DNA from 3 places in the Paenibacillus sp. FSL K6-1217 genome. Region 2 is predicted to be linked to each of the others. Evidence: riboswitches for the same ligand, from Rfam matches in the RefSeq annotation. Region 2 holds a riboswitch; each other region holds the start of a gene.
What was found. A riboswitch is a leader RNA that binds a small molecule or an ion and turns the genes downstream of it on or off. The one in region 2 is predicted to bind cobalamin.

Region 1 (5,212 bases), 1.5 Mb from region 2:
CGGATAGAATCGCAAGCAACCAGATGTAGAGCTCCTGCCGCCATTTGGACTGGCGCATCCCGGATGCTGGAGGAATGGACTGTGCTGGCTGAATATCGGCAGCTTGCTCCGGTTGAGCTGCCGTTCGTTCCCTCCATGGCAAATGCTCCCCATTCAGCATATAAAAGTTATCAGCTGCTCCCTGCCAGACCTTCTCCTGCGAGGGATGCGGCGACTGCCAGAGGGTAACGTATTCTTGAATGTCTCTCAGATAGAGGGCGGGATCGCCCGTGAACGAGAAATATTGCGAAAGCTCCAGATGAATAACGGCAGCAGAATAACGCTGTACATGGGTCGATAAGGTTTCCAGCCACTCCTGTACAGGAGTGGCAAGCGCCGGGAAACGGGCCAGCGTGCCCGGTAAACTCAGGCGCAACTGCTCTGCAGCATCCGCCCATGGAATCTGCCATTGGAAGGCCTCGGAAAAATGTTCCCACTCCACCAAATCCTCCACATCCGGTTGGCCCATATGGGGTTGAATCTTGCTCCAAGCTTGCATTAGCTGCCTGCTATAGCGCTGGAACTGGTCTTGGCTGACCAGACAAAACCATACTGGAGCGAGAAAATTATTCGTCTCGAAAGCTGTATTCTCATAATCAATTAAATCTGAATCGGCACTGGTAACAATCAGGAATGTCCGGTTTCCCATATAAGATCTTTGCCTCCTAGCATCCAACCATAGGCTCCCCACTTTACTTAACTAAAGGTTAGAAGAATGGCAGATGTTGATGCTTGCATAGAAAAAAGGCGCAGTTCCAAAAAACCGGAAACCCGCGCCACTATCGACTTCACAAATATGCTGGTGAAGGGAATTGAACCCCCGGCCTACGCATTACGAGTGCGTTGCTCTACCCCTGAGCTACACCAGCCTACAGACCTCTGTGTCTGCCAAACAAAAAATATTATAACTCTTCCAGCGGAAAACGCAACCCCTTTTTCCGCTGGTTGCTGTATACCCAGCCCAGATCAAACTCAGCCAGCATATGCCCGGCAGGAATCTGCTCCTTATCGGTTGATTCTGATAAGATACTATAAGTGGTTACTATCCTTGCAGCTTGCGCTCCACGGATTCCAGCTTGCTGCGGCTGGTGGAGGGCTTGTCGCGCCGGTCATCGATTTTGAGCGAGGTTGAGACTCTCTGCGCCCCGGCGGTGAACGGCGACTCATGCAGCGCTTCTACCGCAGCCAGAATCCGCGTTACCGGTCCTTCAATAATCGTTCCCATAGAAGTAAGCTCATAGGTTATGCCCTCCACCGTCTCCAGCACGCGCTGCATCTCGGCCACATAGCTGCTGAGACTGGTGCTGCCTGTGCCAACCGGAATAACGGTCACTTCGCCAATTGCCATCGTAATCACCCTCCTGATTGTCTGATCTGCCTGCCCCTTGCTTATCCTCTTATTGTACCGCTTCGGCAGGCTTCCCACAAATCTCCTGCCCACCCCGTTATTTTCTTACTATTCGTTACAAAGATTACGAGGATTAGACGCACTCTATTTATGGATTCTTTGTGGCGTATTTTCGGAGAATTTATGAATCATTTCGGCCAAATCGATAGGAAAGTTGTGGATTACCTGTGGACTAACTGTGGATCAGCTGTGAGTAAAAGCGCGGAACCCGCTCCCCGTGCGGGATTGCAAAAAATCATTTACAAACACAATATATTGCGGTAGCTTTAATGAATAACAACAAAATATAGTAGAAACAGGTGTTTCACTCTCTCAATAGAGAGGAGACTTAATAGGGAAGCGCGGTGCAAAACCGCTGCGGTCCCGCCACTGTAACCGGATGCTCCCCGGGCTAGCTGCCCCAGGGCGGCATTCTCCGGCTAACTGCCACTAAGGGGCTGAATACGCCCCCCGGGAAGGCGCCGGAGGAGTTGCCGGAAGCCAGGAGACCTGCCTGTTTCGCGGCACCGCTTAGACTCCTGCGAGGAACAGGGGAGGTGTCCGTATGCGGCCTGCAATAGCAGAGTCAGCCTCCCGTCAATCGGGCCAGAGGCTGCCGATACCTGAGGACGATCGGTGATTACCTTCAGGTATCGGCTCTGCGGAATATACCAGAACGGGCTTCAGCTATTCGCCCCTTGTCTGCTCGTATATTCCACCCAGACCACAGGCAAATTTCCGCTTCCCGGATCTTTGCATCCTGCATTCGGGCATTTCCGGCCTTCCCGGCCGGAGGTGCTTTTTTAATGATGTCCTGACCGTTCTATATTACATATCACGCTTACAATACCCGAGAGGAGAGAGTTATATAATGACGCTGCTGGAGAAACGTTATAACGAAGGACAAGCTGCACAAGAGGTTCTATTAGAAGAGGTCATTCATCTGGGACGGGATATTATCGACAGCCGGGATCTGGATCTGCTGCGCGAGAATGCCAACCTGAACGGGGAGAGCTTCTCCGGCAAAATGAGTAAGTTCGGCAGTGAATATTCCAAATGGTACGCCCGCAACTTCACCATGCCGCCGCAGCTGGTACAGGCTACCCTGGATAATGTCGTCTATGTACATGACCTGGATCAATATGCTATCGGAACCACGAACTGCATCTTCATTCCGTTTGAACGGCTTCTCCGTGAAGGCTTCAACACCGGCAACGGCAGCGTACGGCCTCCCAACTCGATTATGACGGCGATGTCGCTGGTGGCGATTATTTTCCAGTCACAGCAAAATGCGCAATACGGCGGCGTATCCGCCAACAAGCTGGATTATGACCTGGCCCCTTATGTGACCAAATCCTTCTCCAAGCTCTTCCGCAAAGGACTGGAGTATTTCGAGGAAAATGCAGAAGTGTCTGAGCTTGGGGAGATTACGATGAGCCGCAGCGATCTGGCTGAGCAGTATCCGCGCGCCTTCCGTTTTGCCCTGAAGGAGACGCAGAGCGAGACCCTGCAGGCCGCAGAGAGTATGGTACATAACCTGAATACGATGTCCAGCCGCTCCGGCGGACAGATTCCTTTTACCAGCATCAACTACGGCACCTGTACCTCCCCGGAGGGCCAGCTTGTGATCAGCTCGCTCCTGACGGCCACCATGAACGGACTGGGCAGCGGGGAGACACCGGTGTTCCCGATTCAGATCTTCAAATGTAAGCAAGGCATCAACCAGCAGCCGGGCGACCCTAACTATGAACTGTTCCTGAAGGCGGCTGAGTGCTCTGCACGCAGACTCTATCCGAACTTCGCCAATCTGGATGCTCCGCTGAACATGCAATATTATGATCCGGCTGACCCGGATACCGAATTCGCTACAATGGGCTGCCGTACCCGTGTGCTCGGCGACCGCTTCGGACGCAACCACTGCTCCGGCAAAGGCAACCTGTCCTTCAATACGCTCAACCTGGTGCGTCTTGGACTGGCCCATGGTACAGTAACCGGCCGCCGACTGGCCGCTGACGAAGAAGGATTCTTCGACGACCTGAATCATTATATGGATATTGCGCTCGACGGTCTCCTGCACCGCTTCCGTATTCAGGCTGCCCAGAAGGCCAAAGCCTCCGATTTCATGATGCGCGAAGGCGTGTGGGAAGGCGGCGAGCAGCTTGCCCCCGATGACAGCGTAGGCGAACTGCTGAAGCACGGCAGCCTGTCGCTGGGCTTCATCGGCATGGCGGAATGCATGAAAGCCATGTACGGCAAGCACCATGGCGAAGACATGGATATCCACGCCAAGGCTGTAGCCATCGTCCGCCACATGCGTGAATATTGCGACCGTAAGAGCGAGGAGCTTAACCTCAACATCACCTTGTTCGCAACGCCCGCCGAGGGTCTTTCCGGCAAGTTCACCAAGATCGACCGCAAGGTGCTAGGCTCTATCCCTGGGGTAACCGACCGGGAATACTATACGAACTCGTTCCATATTCCGGTCTATCATGAGCTGAGCGCTGCCAAGAAGATCAGCCTGGAAGCGCCGTTCCATGAATACTGCAACGCCGGAGCGATCTCTTATGTCGAGCTGAACGGCAATGCCCGGAGCAATCCGTCAGCCTTCGTCAAAATCATCAAATACGCGCTGGAGCAGGACATCAGCTACTTCAGCATTAACCATCCGATTGACCGCTGCTCCGGCTGCGGCTATGAAGGGGTCATCGGCACGAATTGCCCGACCTGCAATGCCCATGAGGATACCACCCATATCCGCCGTCTGCGCCGGGTTACCGGGTATCTGACCGGTGACTATCAGACCCGCTTCAATGCTGCCAAGCAAGCCGAAGTCCGGGACCGTGTTAAGCATCTATGAACATTTGCGGCTATTACCCGGAGTCGATCAATGAAGGGGAAGGCCTGCGGGCCGTCCTCTTCTTCAGCGGCTGCCGCCACCGCTGCCCCGGCTGCTTCAACCCGAAGACCTGGAACTTTAACTACGGGGAGGTCTTCACCCCGGAGCGGCGGCGGGAGATTATAGAAGAGATTGCAGGCAATCCGCTGCTGGACGGCTTGACGCTGGCGGGCGGGGACCCTTTTTTCTCGGCTGGGGAGGCTGCAGACTTCATTCACGAGCTGCGCGCCGAGCTGCCGGGCTTCCCGGTCTGGATCTATACGGGCTATACGTACGAGGAGCTTACGGCTTCCCCGGGCTCTGCGGAATGGAATCTGCTGGCCTTGTGCCAGGTCGTGATCGACGGACGGTTCGTCGAAGAGCTCAAAGACCTTACCCTCTCCTACCGGGGCAGCAGCAACCAGCGGATCATCGATATTCCGGCGAGTCTGGCGGGAGATAGGGTCGTTCTGTGGGAGCCGGAGCTGAGCTTTCAAGGGGTATAAAATTCATACAAGTGGAAACGGCATTGCCGTCCTTTTAAAGGATGGTACCATTTCAGCGAGAAATAGAAGGATAAGTTATCGTGTGAAACATATAAATTCTTTTATTTTACAAAAAGGCACTACTCCCGCATTCGGGTAGAGTAGTGCCTTTTGATTGTACCGGGCAGATGGAGGCAGCAGCCTAACGTTATTCTACGGCTGTTGATTGCCCTGCCTTACGTGCCACCTTATGCTCCGTCTCTTCCGCCAGCTCCTCCAGCACGCTGTTCAGGCGCAGCTTGAGTTCTTCCGCCAGCTCGACCACGCCCTGGTCGTTACGCACGGCCTGCGAGTCTACCGCGTAGACGCCGCCAAGAATGTAGCGGGCGCCAAGCACCGACAGCACCGGCTTCAGCGCATAGTCAA
Region 2 (5,212 bases):
AATGGGGCACCTGGTACGATGTTGAGCCGGGGACGAACCCGGGCTTCCTCTACCAGCAGAACACGATCCGCGATGCGCTGGTTGCCGGCCTGACCCTGAATATTTTCCACAAGCACAGTGACCGTGTACGGATGGCGAACATTGCCCAGACCGTGAACGTGCTGCAGGCGGTTATTCTGACCGAAGGCGAAAAAATGCTCCTGACCCCAACCTACCATGTATTCAACATGTACAAGGTGCATCAGGATGCAGAATTGCTGGAGCTGACTGTGGACAGCCCGGTATACAGCTACGAGGGAGTGGACATTCCTGAGGTATCGGCTTCCGCTTCTGTAACCGCAGAAGGCGTAATCCATGTCAGCCTGTGTAACCTGAATCATGCGGCATCAGCAACCCTGCCGCTGGAGCTGCGCGGATTGGCTGGCCAAGCATCCGTAAGCGGTACTACTCTGGCTGGTGCTTCCATCGATGCTCATAATACTTTTGAGCAGCCGGAAGCTGTAACTCCGCAGGAATTCAGCGCCTTTAAGCTTGAAGGGGATACGCTGACTGTAGAACTGCCGCCAATGTCGGTAACCGTTCTGGAAATTACTCCGAAGGCGTAAGGAACGCAGGATGACTACCACTTCAACCTGCAAGGGATGCCGGGAGAGTACAAGGTCACGGACGCACAGATTGCCCGGATTCTGGCTTCCTCCATGTTCAACCCCGGCAATACCGCTTCAGACGAGGTCTATGCCGAGCGGCTTGCGCTGTGCGGGGCTTGCCCCAAGCTGCAGGATGGTGTAACCTGTACCGCCTGCGGCTGTATCATTCCTGTCGTGGCCCGGCTGAAGGCCCGCAGTTGTCCGTTGCCGGGCGGTGGAAAATGGCAGCCGGTCAAGGAATGACGGCTCGCGCCTGACGGCAAGGGGCCAGGCGAAATAGATAGGCTATAAGCCGCTTTTGCCATAAGAGACGGATGATCACAGATAGCCCCTCCAACCTGCACAATGCAGCGGTTGGAGGGGCTTTTTTTGCGTTGTGGAGGAGAGGGGGAAGGGGAGAAGGAAGTGTGAAAGGGAGGCGAAGGTGCAAAGTTAATGTGCAGATATAGAAGGAAGAGAATGGTGAAAAAGTAAAGGGGATAAATCCCATGGGTGCGGCGGAAAGTGGGCTGGATGAGGAAATGAGAGGGATAAATCCGAATTGGTGGGGTGAGAAGCTGGCTGGTTGGATGTTGGGAAGGGCATTAGTGCCGGCCGAAAGTGGGCGATGAGCGGAAATGAAGAGCACTAATGCACCTGAATCGGTCAAAAGTGGGATTTGAGCGAAAATGAAGAGCATTAGTGCACCTGAATCGGCCAAAAGTGGGATTTGAGCGGAAATGAAGAGCATTAGTGCACTTGAATCGGCAAAAAGTGGGATTTGAGTGAAAATGAAGTGCACTAATGCACCTGAATGGGCCAAAAGTGGGCCTGAAGCAGAAATGAGGAGTATTGGCTCCAAAAGTAGCTGAAATGAAAACTAACCTAAATTAGTCTAACTAATAAATCTTACCTACCTACCTACCTACCTACCTACCTACCTACCTACCTACCTACCTACCTACCTACCTACCTACCTACCTACCTACCTACCTACCTACCTACCTACCTACCTACCTACCTACCTACCTACTAGTACATAGCCTTCTACACCCTGCCACAAACCCTGCTAAGCAGGCTTTTACAAAGAATCAGGCAAATCTGCCACAGTATCCGTATAAAACAGCTCAAACACAAGATCCTCGTTGTAATTGCCGAAGCCCTTGCCGAACAGGGTGAGGCCGCCGATGTGCTCGGCATCCTCCTCGACTGAGAGCCGGAAGGTCCATTGTTTATTGCGGATGCCTACCTGATCTAAGGTGACTTCCGACAGCTTTTGCCCGTCCATGAAGGTGCCCGCCTGTGTAATCCGCAGCTGCTTGAGCAGGCCGTATTGATTGGTGAGTGCAGGCCACCAGGCCGGTGTGTATTTTCCCGGGTTATCTCCGTAGTCACCGGGGCTGGTCCAGAAGCCGAGCGATTGTCCGTTCAGCGTGAAGGTAATATCCGACGGCCAGTTGTTGTTGATCGAAGGGGCTTCGGAGGCGATCTCCATCGTGATGGCAAGCTCCTCCGGCTGCTGGCTCGACAGCAGGAAGTTCGGGATTTTATACTCGACGAACCCCTTGCCGAACCACAGAATCCCGGCGTTCACCCGCTCCTGGTCCCAGAAGTAACGGGGATCGTCGAAGTGCCCGATGACCCTCTCCGTCGTAGACAGTCCGCAGGTAGGCTCGATCTGGAAGTCGGAATAATGGCCCACCGGGATGTCCTTGCGGTATCCTCTGCGCGCAGTCCGGGCCTGTCCCGGAAAAACTATCTCTGCCCCGTCGGCGGCCAGTGTACAAATCTTCTGCAGTCCGCTTTTCCCGGGGGCCATATGGCTGGTGATCAGCCCGGCGGCTTCGAGCTTGCGCACATGCATGGTCATAATGGCACTGCTGAGCTTGAGGGCTGCGGCCAGCTCCTTCACGTTCATGGGCTTATCGGACAGCAGCCGCAGCATGTGCAGACGCACGGTACTGGACAAGGCCTCGTACACGGGCAAGGATTGTTCGGTCAGATCAAGTTTCATCGGATGCCTCCACGTTCAGGTTATATAGTTAATAATTATATTACTCAAATAAAATTTCTACAAGCCATGATTGGCTTCCAGGCAGCTTTTCCAATTTATATCACAGACATGCCGAGCTGGGTCCGCTATGATGTGAGATGAATTAGCGATGAAACAAGGTGCTCTTGCCGGATGCGGCAAGGGATAACAGGGAATCGGGTGCAAGTCCCGAGCGGTCCCGCCACTGTATGGAAGAGCTGCACTTCATGAGGTCACTCGGGTAGCCCCGGGGAAGACGAAGTCTGCAGCGCCTGTATTCCAAGCCAGGAGACCTACCTTGTCGACGCACACCACGACTCTACGCGGATAGGAGCGGTGTACGGATAGGTTAATGAGAAGAGGCGTTCTGCCCTGATGGACCGGAGGAATCTTGGAGCTTAGAGAGGACACCGGTTGATAGCTGCGGGATACAAGGATACGGACCATGGTGATGGGACGAAGTAAGCCCCTTGTTCTGGCTTGGCTTCAGGCTGCGCGCTCTGTCGAACTTGCCTGCGTACATACACTCCCACCCTTTAGGGTGGGATTTTTGGGCTTTATCAACTTTAATGGCAAATCAACAAACATGGAGGGTGACAAATGAAAAAGCATCGATGGTGGAGCTTTGCGGCACTCGTTGCCGGATTTACGGTGTACTTTATGCTGAATGAACCGGGGACGGCCCGGGCAATGCACATTATGGAAGGATTTCTGCCGGTAGGCTGGGCGGTGTTCTGGTGGGCGGCGTTTATCCCGTTTTTTGTGCTGGGAATCTTCAAGCTGAGAGCCATGACCCGGGAGAACCCGGAGCTGAAGCTGCTGCTGGGTCTGGCAGGGGCGTTCACCTTCGTATTGTCTGCGCTCAAAATGCCTTCCGTCACCGGAAGCAGCTCCCACCCCACGGGTACGGGACTTGGTGCGGTAATGCTGGGGCCGCTCCCCATGAGCGTAATCGGCTCGATTGTCCTGCTGTTTCAGGCGCTGCTGCTGGCGCACGGGGGGATTACAACGCTCGGTGCCAATGCGTTCTCGATGGCGGTGGCGGGCCCTTTTGCCGGATATACCGTGTATAAGCTGATGATGAAGCGGCGGGGACGCGAGAAGCTGGCCTTGTTCTGTGCGGCGGCGGTGGCGGATCTGAGTACGTATATAGTGACTTCCTTCCAGCTGGCGGTGGCTTTTCCGGCGGCGGATGGCGGCGTGCTGGCCTCTTTTCTCAAATTCGGGGGCATCTTTGCCGTGACGCAAATCCCGCTGGCCATCAGTGAAGGGCTGTTGACGGTACTGCTGTGGAACTGGCTGAAATCGTATAGCCCGAATGAATTGTCGCTGTTGAAACGCAAGGTGAACGGAGGAAGAGCCTAATGAGCAATAAATGGAAAAACGGGTTGATGCTGCTGGTTGTTATTCTGCTGGTTATTCTGCCGCTGCTGCTGGTCAACGGGGAATTCGGCGGGGCCGATGATGTGGCTGAAGGTGTAATTACCGAGATTAATCCTGATTATAAGCCGTGGTTCAAGCCGCTGACCGAGCTGCCGGGTGAAACGGAGAGTATGCTGTTCGCATTGCAGGCCGCGATTGGTGCCGGTGTAATCGGTTATACCCTGGGGCTGCTCAAGGGCAAGCAGGGCGGGACGAAGCAGCATAGCAGCAAGTGATCCGGCGGATTGACGTTCTCTCCTACAATAATGCGCTGCGCCAGTTGTCCCCGATGTGGAAAAGCTCGTTCGCAGCCCTGATGTTCCTGCTCTCTTACATCGTACATCCGGTACTGCAGGCAGCAATCACCCTATGGATGATGTCATGGTGTATCCTGCAGGCCCGGATTCCCTTCCGTGCGTATGGCATGCTGTTCGGTACAGCGCTGCTGTTCTATGCCCTTAGCGTGCCTGCACTGCTCGTGGAATTCGGGCATCCGGCAGCGGGAGAGCCAGGAATATTCCCGCTGCCGGGACTGCACCTGCCGGTATATATTACAGCGGCCGGGCTTCTGCGCGCCGGAGAGCTGCTGGCCAGGGTATCAGCCTGCATGAGCTGCTTCTTCTTCCTGATGTTCACTACCCCGTTCAGTGAGCTGTTGCAGGTGCTCCGCAGGCTGAGGATGCCGCAGATTGTCCTGGAGCTGATGCTGATTATGTACCGTTTCCTGTTCCTGCTGAGTGATGCGGCGCACGGGCTGCTGCTGGCCCGCAGGCTGCGCGGAGGCCGCCGGGGTTACAAGGACAGGCTACGGGAGACTGCGGCCATGGCGGGAGCGCTGTTCGGCAACACGATGCACCGTTATTACGGATTATCGCAGGGGCTGCTGGCCCGCGGATTCACAGACGATATTATCCTCCCGCCCTATACTGCGCGCCCTGTGCCGCGGCGGTATGCCGTTCAGGCTTATGCCGGTATTGCGGCACTGCTGCTGGCTGAGATGTACTTGGCTCTGCGGTGATCTGTGTAAGCAAGCTGTAATCAAACATATGAAAGGAGTCGGCCATGGATCAGGAATATAGTCTGGCTTGTGACGGCGTGGTGTTTCATTATCCGGACACGAAGGAGCCTGCAC
Region 3 (5,212 bases), 990 kb from region 2:
AATGCCCTGCGCGCGGCCTACCGCTGGTTCGGGGAGGAGTCGCCGGATGAGGAGATTTTTGCCGGACTGACGCCGCGTGAGCTGGACGATGTTCAGCTGCTGGGAGCGCGGTGGCTGAAGGAATCGCGGAGCCTGGAGCCGTTCGACCGGCTGCCGCTGGCCTTCTATCATAGCAGTGAACGTGAAGGCGGACCGCTGGATTACGATGCACTGCTGGATCTGGTGGCCCGTAAGGCTGGCAATGACAAGGAACTGGTCTACCGGTTCCTGGACTGGTCGCAGCATAGCTGGCTGTTCGCAAGCTCCGGCAAGAAGCTGTGGCCGAATTACAAGCGGGCCGTGCTGCGGTATTTCCTGAAGAGCGACCGCGAGGCGTTCAAGAACCGGGAATTCCGCAAAACCCATCTCGAGACAGCAACGCCTGCTATGCAGACTGTCTACAATGAAGCCCGCGCCCAGCTGGCTTCGCCGCTGGCGCGGTGGGTCAGCCGCAGCCGATTTCAAATCCTGATCTCAGGGAGCATCCTCGGGATCATTCTAATTGCGGCTGTCATCCTTATCAGCCAGCTTGGGGGGCGCGGTAAGGATATAGCCGCGCCGGTATCCAGCCCCAGCCCGCTTCCGGCAGTGACCGGAGAGGCCGCTGGAGCAGCCCCGGTCTCGGTCCGGCTTATCGGCGGTGACGCCGGAACCGGAGGAGATGCGGGGACTGGCGGGAACAGCGGCGGTGATGAGGGAACTGGCGGGAACAGCGGCGGTGATGAGGGAACTGGCGGGAACACGGAAGGCGGGACAGCGGGTAAGAACAACGGCGTGAAGCTGTTGTTCAGCTTCACCGACGCCGTAGAATGCTCCGCCTTCAAGCCGGAGCGGATCGGCGTGGAGTCCGGCAGCGGCGTTACGGACTACGAGGTTAAGGCAACGGTTAACAGTTGCCAGATTAGTGCAGGCGCCGGAGCGGACGGCGGTGCGAAGGGTGAGGGCGGCGCCGGAGTTGACGGCGGCGCGAAGATTGAAGGCGGCGCCGGAGCGGACGGCGGTGCGAAGGTTGAAGGCGGCGCCGGAGCGGACGGCGGTGCGAAGGTTGAAAGCGGCGCCGGAGCGGACGGCGGCGCGAAGGGTGAAGGCGGCGCCGGGGCGGACGGCGGCACGAAGGTTGAAGGCGGCGCCGGAGTTGACGGCGGCGCGAAGATTGAAGGCGGCGCCGGAGCGGACGGCGGCGCGGACAAGGGAGCCACCACCTCTCCGGCGGCGGCGGGGACTCCGTCACGCGTACACGAGGTGACGGTGGAGCTCGCAGCGGGCGCGAAGCTGGCGGCAGGTGATATGATCACCGCCGGACGCTACACGCTGAAGCTGCATGCAGACCCGGGCAGCGTCCCGGACGCTACCGCTACAGCGGCGCCTAGTGCGGAGCCATCCGCTTCCGCAAGCCCGGAAGCGGACGCGGAGTAAAGCCGCGGGGATAAGCGGACAGGCTGTCAGGCTTTCGTTCAAAGCGAACCTCCAGAGACAGGTGTATTCTGTACAACTAAAAACAGTGAAAAGCAAGACAAACCTCTCCCAACTGTATTCTATACAACTAAATTCGCACGAATAGGCGAAAACCCGTGTATAGAAGCATTTTAATTGCACGAAATACAGCTAAAAGGACATTTGCCAGTACATCAGACGGTTTAGTTGTACAGATTACATTTAAGCATACCGTTTGCACCTTAATCGGGGCATGCCATCCCTCAGCAAGCCACGGGTTAGTGCGCGGGTGTCGGTAAGCTACTCAACTGAACTTTATTTCGCTCTATTGCACTTTGTACACTAGAATCAGGTATATCGAGCTTGATATGGCGTTCTGTTGCATTTGGTACATTAGATTGTCCGGATTTGGCCTGGCTGAGGAGGAATTGGCGCAATCAATGGTATGAAATGCAATAGAATGCGTTTCCGGCTGCTTTTATACTAATTCTGATGTACATAATACAATCGGTCTTCTGCCAACGTCTCATAGGTGAGTCGATATGTCGAATAGCAGCAGAAGTGTGACTCCATAGTCCTGAATAGCAACATGTGCCGGGGAGCGGGTGTGTGCTGTTCAGGATTTTTTGGTGCGGGCTGGGCAGGGCCTGAGGTTAAGGTTAGCTGAGCTGTAATAGAAATAGCTTGTCTATAGACATACAGGGGAATAGTAGATATGATTGGTTCAGAATATTAAAATTTAATAAGCTTTGGGAAAAGGTGCGGATTTCCTTGGAGGCCTGGCGCTATCGCCATCAGATGCTGGCAGAGCTATGTCTAGGAGAGAAATCTGCTTAAAAGGGAAGCCCGGTGCAAGTCCGGCGCGGTCCCGCCACTGTAAATACGGAGCGACTCCTGAGAAGCCACTGTCTGTTCACTGGATGGGAAGGCAGGGGAAGCGGTGAAGTATGAGCCAGGAGACCTGCCTTTTTCGTTGTTGTTCCTATTCTTCGGGGGTAAGAATGTGGAAGCAGATGCTGAGGTCGACGAGAGCTGCAGGTATGAGAGCAATCACTCACTTCAGCCGCCCTGTGCCCGATTCTTCCCCGGCCGCCCTGCACAGGGCGGTCTTTAGGTTGCCGCGTGATTTGCGGAGGAAGCAGGATTCATCCATTCTATTTCAGGAAAGAGGTTAGTTATGAAGAACCATTCTTTATCATCCCGGCTCGCACGGCTGGGGCTTACTGTTATTATGCTGTTCGCTATGCTGGGAGCAGCCGTGGCCCCGGCAGGACAAGCTGCTGCACAGACAGACGGAGCTTCCGCACCAGCGGTAGCTGCTCTGCCCGCAGGTACGGCGGCCAGCGTAACCGATGCAGTCTATGCCACTGCCGAGTTAATACTGAAGAACGGAGTCCAGTCGGACTGGCAGGCCATTGGCCTTGCACAAGCGGGCTATAAGGTTCCTGCCAGCTATCTGAAGGCGCTTGAGGGCAAGGTAGCCGAGGCTAAGGGTGTTTTGGCCAGAGCTACGGACTATGCCCGGACCACGCTTGCCGTCAAGGCACTCGGCGGTGATCCGGCGAATGTGGCAGGCTATAACCTGATCGAGAAGCTGTACAATAACGATAAAATCACCGGCCAGACGCTGAATAATCCGGTCTATGCACTGCTGGCTCTGGATTCCGGCAGCTATACAATCCCGGCAAATGCGAAATGGACACCGGCCAAGCTGCTGGCTGAGATTCTGGCCAAGCAGAACCCGGATGGCGGCTTCACCCTGACTACGGGTGCGAGTGATCCGGATATGACCGCGATGGTGCTGACTGCACTGGCCGGACACCAGAAGGAAGCGGCAGTGAATGCTGCCGGTCAGCGGGCGGCAGCCTGGCTGGCTAAGGCACAGGACAAGAACGGCGGATATGGCGACAGCAGCGAGAGTGTAGCACAGGCTATCATTGCGCTGTCTTCCTTTGGCATTGATCCGGCGGGAGCGGAATATACCAAAGGCCAGATCAACCTGGTCAGCAAGCTGCTGAGCTTCAGCGCAGCAGGCGGCGGGTTCGCCCACACCGCAGGCGGCAGCTCGAATCCGCTCTCCACGGAGCAGGCGCTGGAGGCTTTGGTAGCGTACAAGCTGCTCGGTACAGGCGGTAAGCTCTTTGACTTCAGCAGCACCCCTGTAAAAAATCCTCAAGTGAATGTCTCGGTAACGATTGAAGGTCCGAATGCAACCTTGGCTGAAGGCAGCGTCTACGCTGGAAATGTGCTTAAGGCACTGGAAAAGACAGCAGCGGCCAAGCGCCTGGCCCTGGTCAATGAAGCAGGCAACTATGTGACGGGGATCGGCGGCGTGAGCGCGGGCGCTTTTGGCGGATATGACGGCTGGATGTATGTAGTCGCCCGCGGCGGAGCATGGATCTATCCAAGTGTAGGCATGGGCGAGTTCGCGCTGGAGGAGAATGACCGCATCGTAGTCTATTATGGCGGAGACAACACGCAGGTGGTAGATTCCATAACCGTTACTCCTGCGCAGCCGCAGCCAAAGCAAGATCTGAAGGTGCAGGTGAACCAGAAGAAGTGGGTATGGAATGAAGCTACCTTCACCTCCGATCCGGTAACCTCACCGGCAGCAGGCGTACAAGTGACCGTAGGGGGCAAAACGGCAGTTACAGATGCCGCAGGCCTGGCGGTTGTTGCCGGCGGTCTGCCAGCCAATAAATATACCTTGACGGTTACGGGCTATCTGAAGGATAAAACCCCGGCAATCGTCCGTCATACGGCCCCGGTAACGGTGGCTTCTGCTGCGGCGGACCGTCCGGCTTTTGGCGATGTGAAGTCGATCTCGCCTTGGGCGCTGGAGTCGGTATACACGGCATATGACCGTAAGCTGATGAATGGTGTGAGTAAGGGCAGTCTGGTATTTGCACCGAAAAAGAATATTACCCGCGCTGAATTTGCAGCGCTGCTGCTGCGCTTAACCGGCAACGAGCCGTCTGCGGCGGCTTCCGCTGCGGCCTTCAGTGATGTTAAGGCCGATGCATGGTATTATGGAACAGTGAACCGGGCGAAGGAACTGGGAATCATCAGCGGCGTGACGGGCAAGACGTTCAAACCGGACGGCCTGGTGACCCGGCAGGATATGGCTGTGATGATGGTCAGAGCTTTTAAGCTGGATGCGGCATCAGCCGGAGCCGGAGCAGGGAAGTTCAGCGATGAAGACCAGATTAGTGACTATGCCTTGTCTGCTGTCCGCACGGTGACAGGACTTGGATATATGAGCGGCACCGGCGGCGCCTTCGAGCCTTCTGCGGTTGTAACCCGTGAGATGGCCGCTGCTGTGGCGGTTAGATTGCCTTAGCTCTTAGTTCATAGTTGAGCAGGAAGCAGACTATATGCTGGAGCCGACGATAAGTGGATCAATGACAGCTAATTTGTTGGAATTTGCTGCGGATCGGGAGCTAGTTGGATAAACTACACTTATTCAAGCCCGAAGCTGCATAGTGTTGAGGTACGGGCAGAATTAAGTGTCATTAATCCAACTACATTCTGTGCAGCTGCGTAATACGGATGATTAAGTGTAGAAAATCCAACTAACGTACCAGCTCGGCTGAGCAGTTGTGAGTATAGGATTGCCATGCGTTGTTTGGCTCGTTGTACGGGCGAATTTGCTTGAAATTCGTTTAGATATGTGTTGAAAAGTAAGCTTAGGTGTATGGAGGAACGGGGAACAGGCTGACTGCCCCCGTTCTTTTCCCTT

Region 1: it holds a riboswitch for cobalamin, as region 2 does, so the genes downstream of both, MHH28_RS25065 (anaerobic ribonucleoside triphosphate reductase) here and MHH28_RS31425 (energy-coupling factor ABC transporter permease) in region 2, are expected to answer to the same signal.
Region 3: it holds a riboswitch for cobalamin, as region 2 does, so the genes downstream of both, MHH28_RS27245 (S-layer homology domain-containing protein) here and MHH28_RS31425 (energy-coupling factor ABC transporter permease) in region 2, are expected to answer to the same signal.

What each region holds. Positions count from the first base shown of each region.
Region 1 is NZ_CP150271.1:5,670,599-5,675,810, reverse strand. Features, by position in the region: gene MHH28_RS25080 (hypothetical protein) at 1-688, opposite strand, end outside; tRNA gene MHH28_RS25075 (tRNA-Thr) at 837-908, opposite strand; gene MHH28_RS25070 (MTH1187 family thiamine-binding protein) at 1,082-1,387, opposite strand; cobalamin riboswitch at 1,728-1,959, shown strand; gene MHH28_RS25065 (anaerobic ribonucleoside triphosphate reductase) at 2,298-4,283, shown strand; gene nrdG (anaerobic ribonucleoside-triphosphate reductase activating protein) at 4,280-4,807, shown strand; gene ssuE (NADPH-dependent FMN reductase) at 4,995-5,212, opposite strand, start outside.
Region 2 is NZ_CP150271.1:7,166,183-7,171,394, forward strand. Features, by position in the region: gene MHH28_RS31410 (alpha-N-arabinofuranosidase) at 1-605, shown strand, start outside; gene MHH28_RS31415 (DUF6171 family protein) at 642-890, shown strand; gene MHH28_RS31420 (ArsR/SmtB family transcription factor) at 1,708-2,640, opposite strand; cobalamin riboswitch at 2,780-2,974, shown strand; gene MHH28_RS31425 (energy-coupling factor ABC transporter permease) at 3,259-4,023, shown strand; gene MHH28_RS31430 (energy-coupling factor ABC transporter substrate-binding protein) at 4,023-4,316, shown strand; gene cbiQ (cobalt ECF transporter T component CbiQ) at 4,313-5,098, shown strand; gene MHH28_RS31440 (energy-coupling factor ABC transporter ATP-binding protein) at 5,143-5,212, shown strand, end outside.
Region 3 is NZ_CP150271.1:6,177,640-6,182,851, forward strand. Features, by position in the region: gene MHH28_RS27240 (hypothetical protein) at 1-1,455, shown strand, start outside; cobalamin riboswitch at 2,259-2,457, shown strand; gene MHH28_RS27245 (S-layer homology domain-containing protein) at 2,651-4,813, shown strand.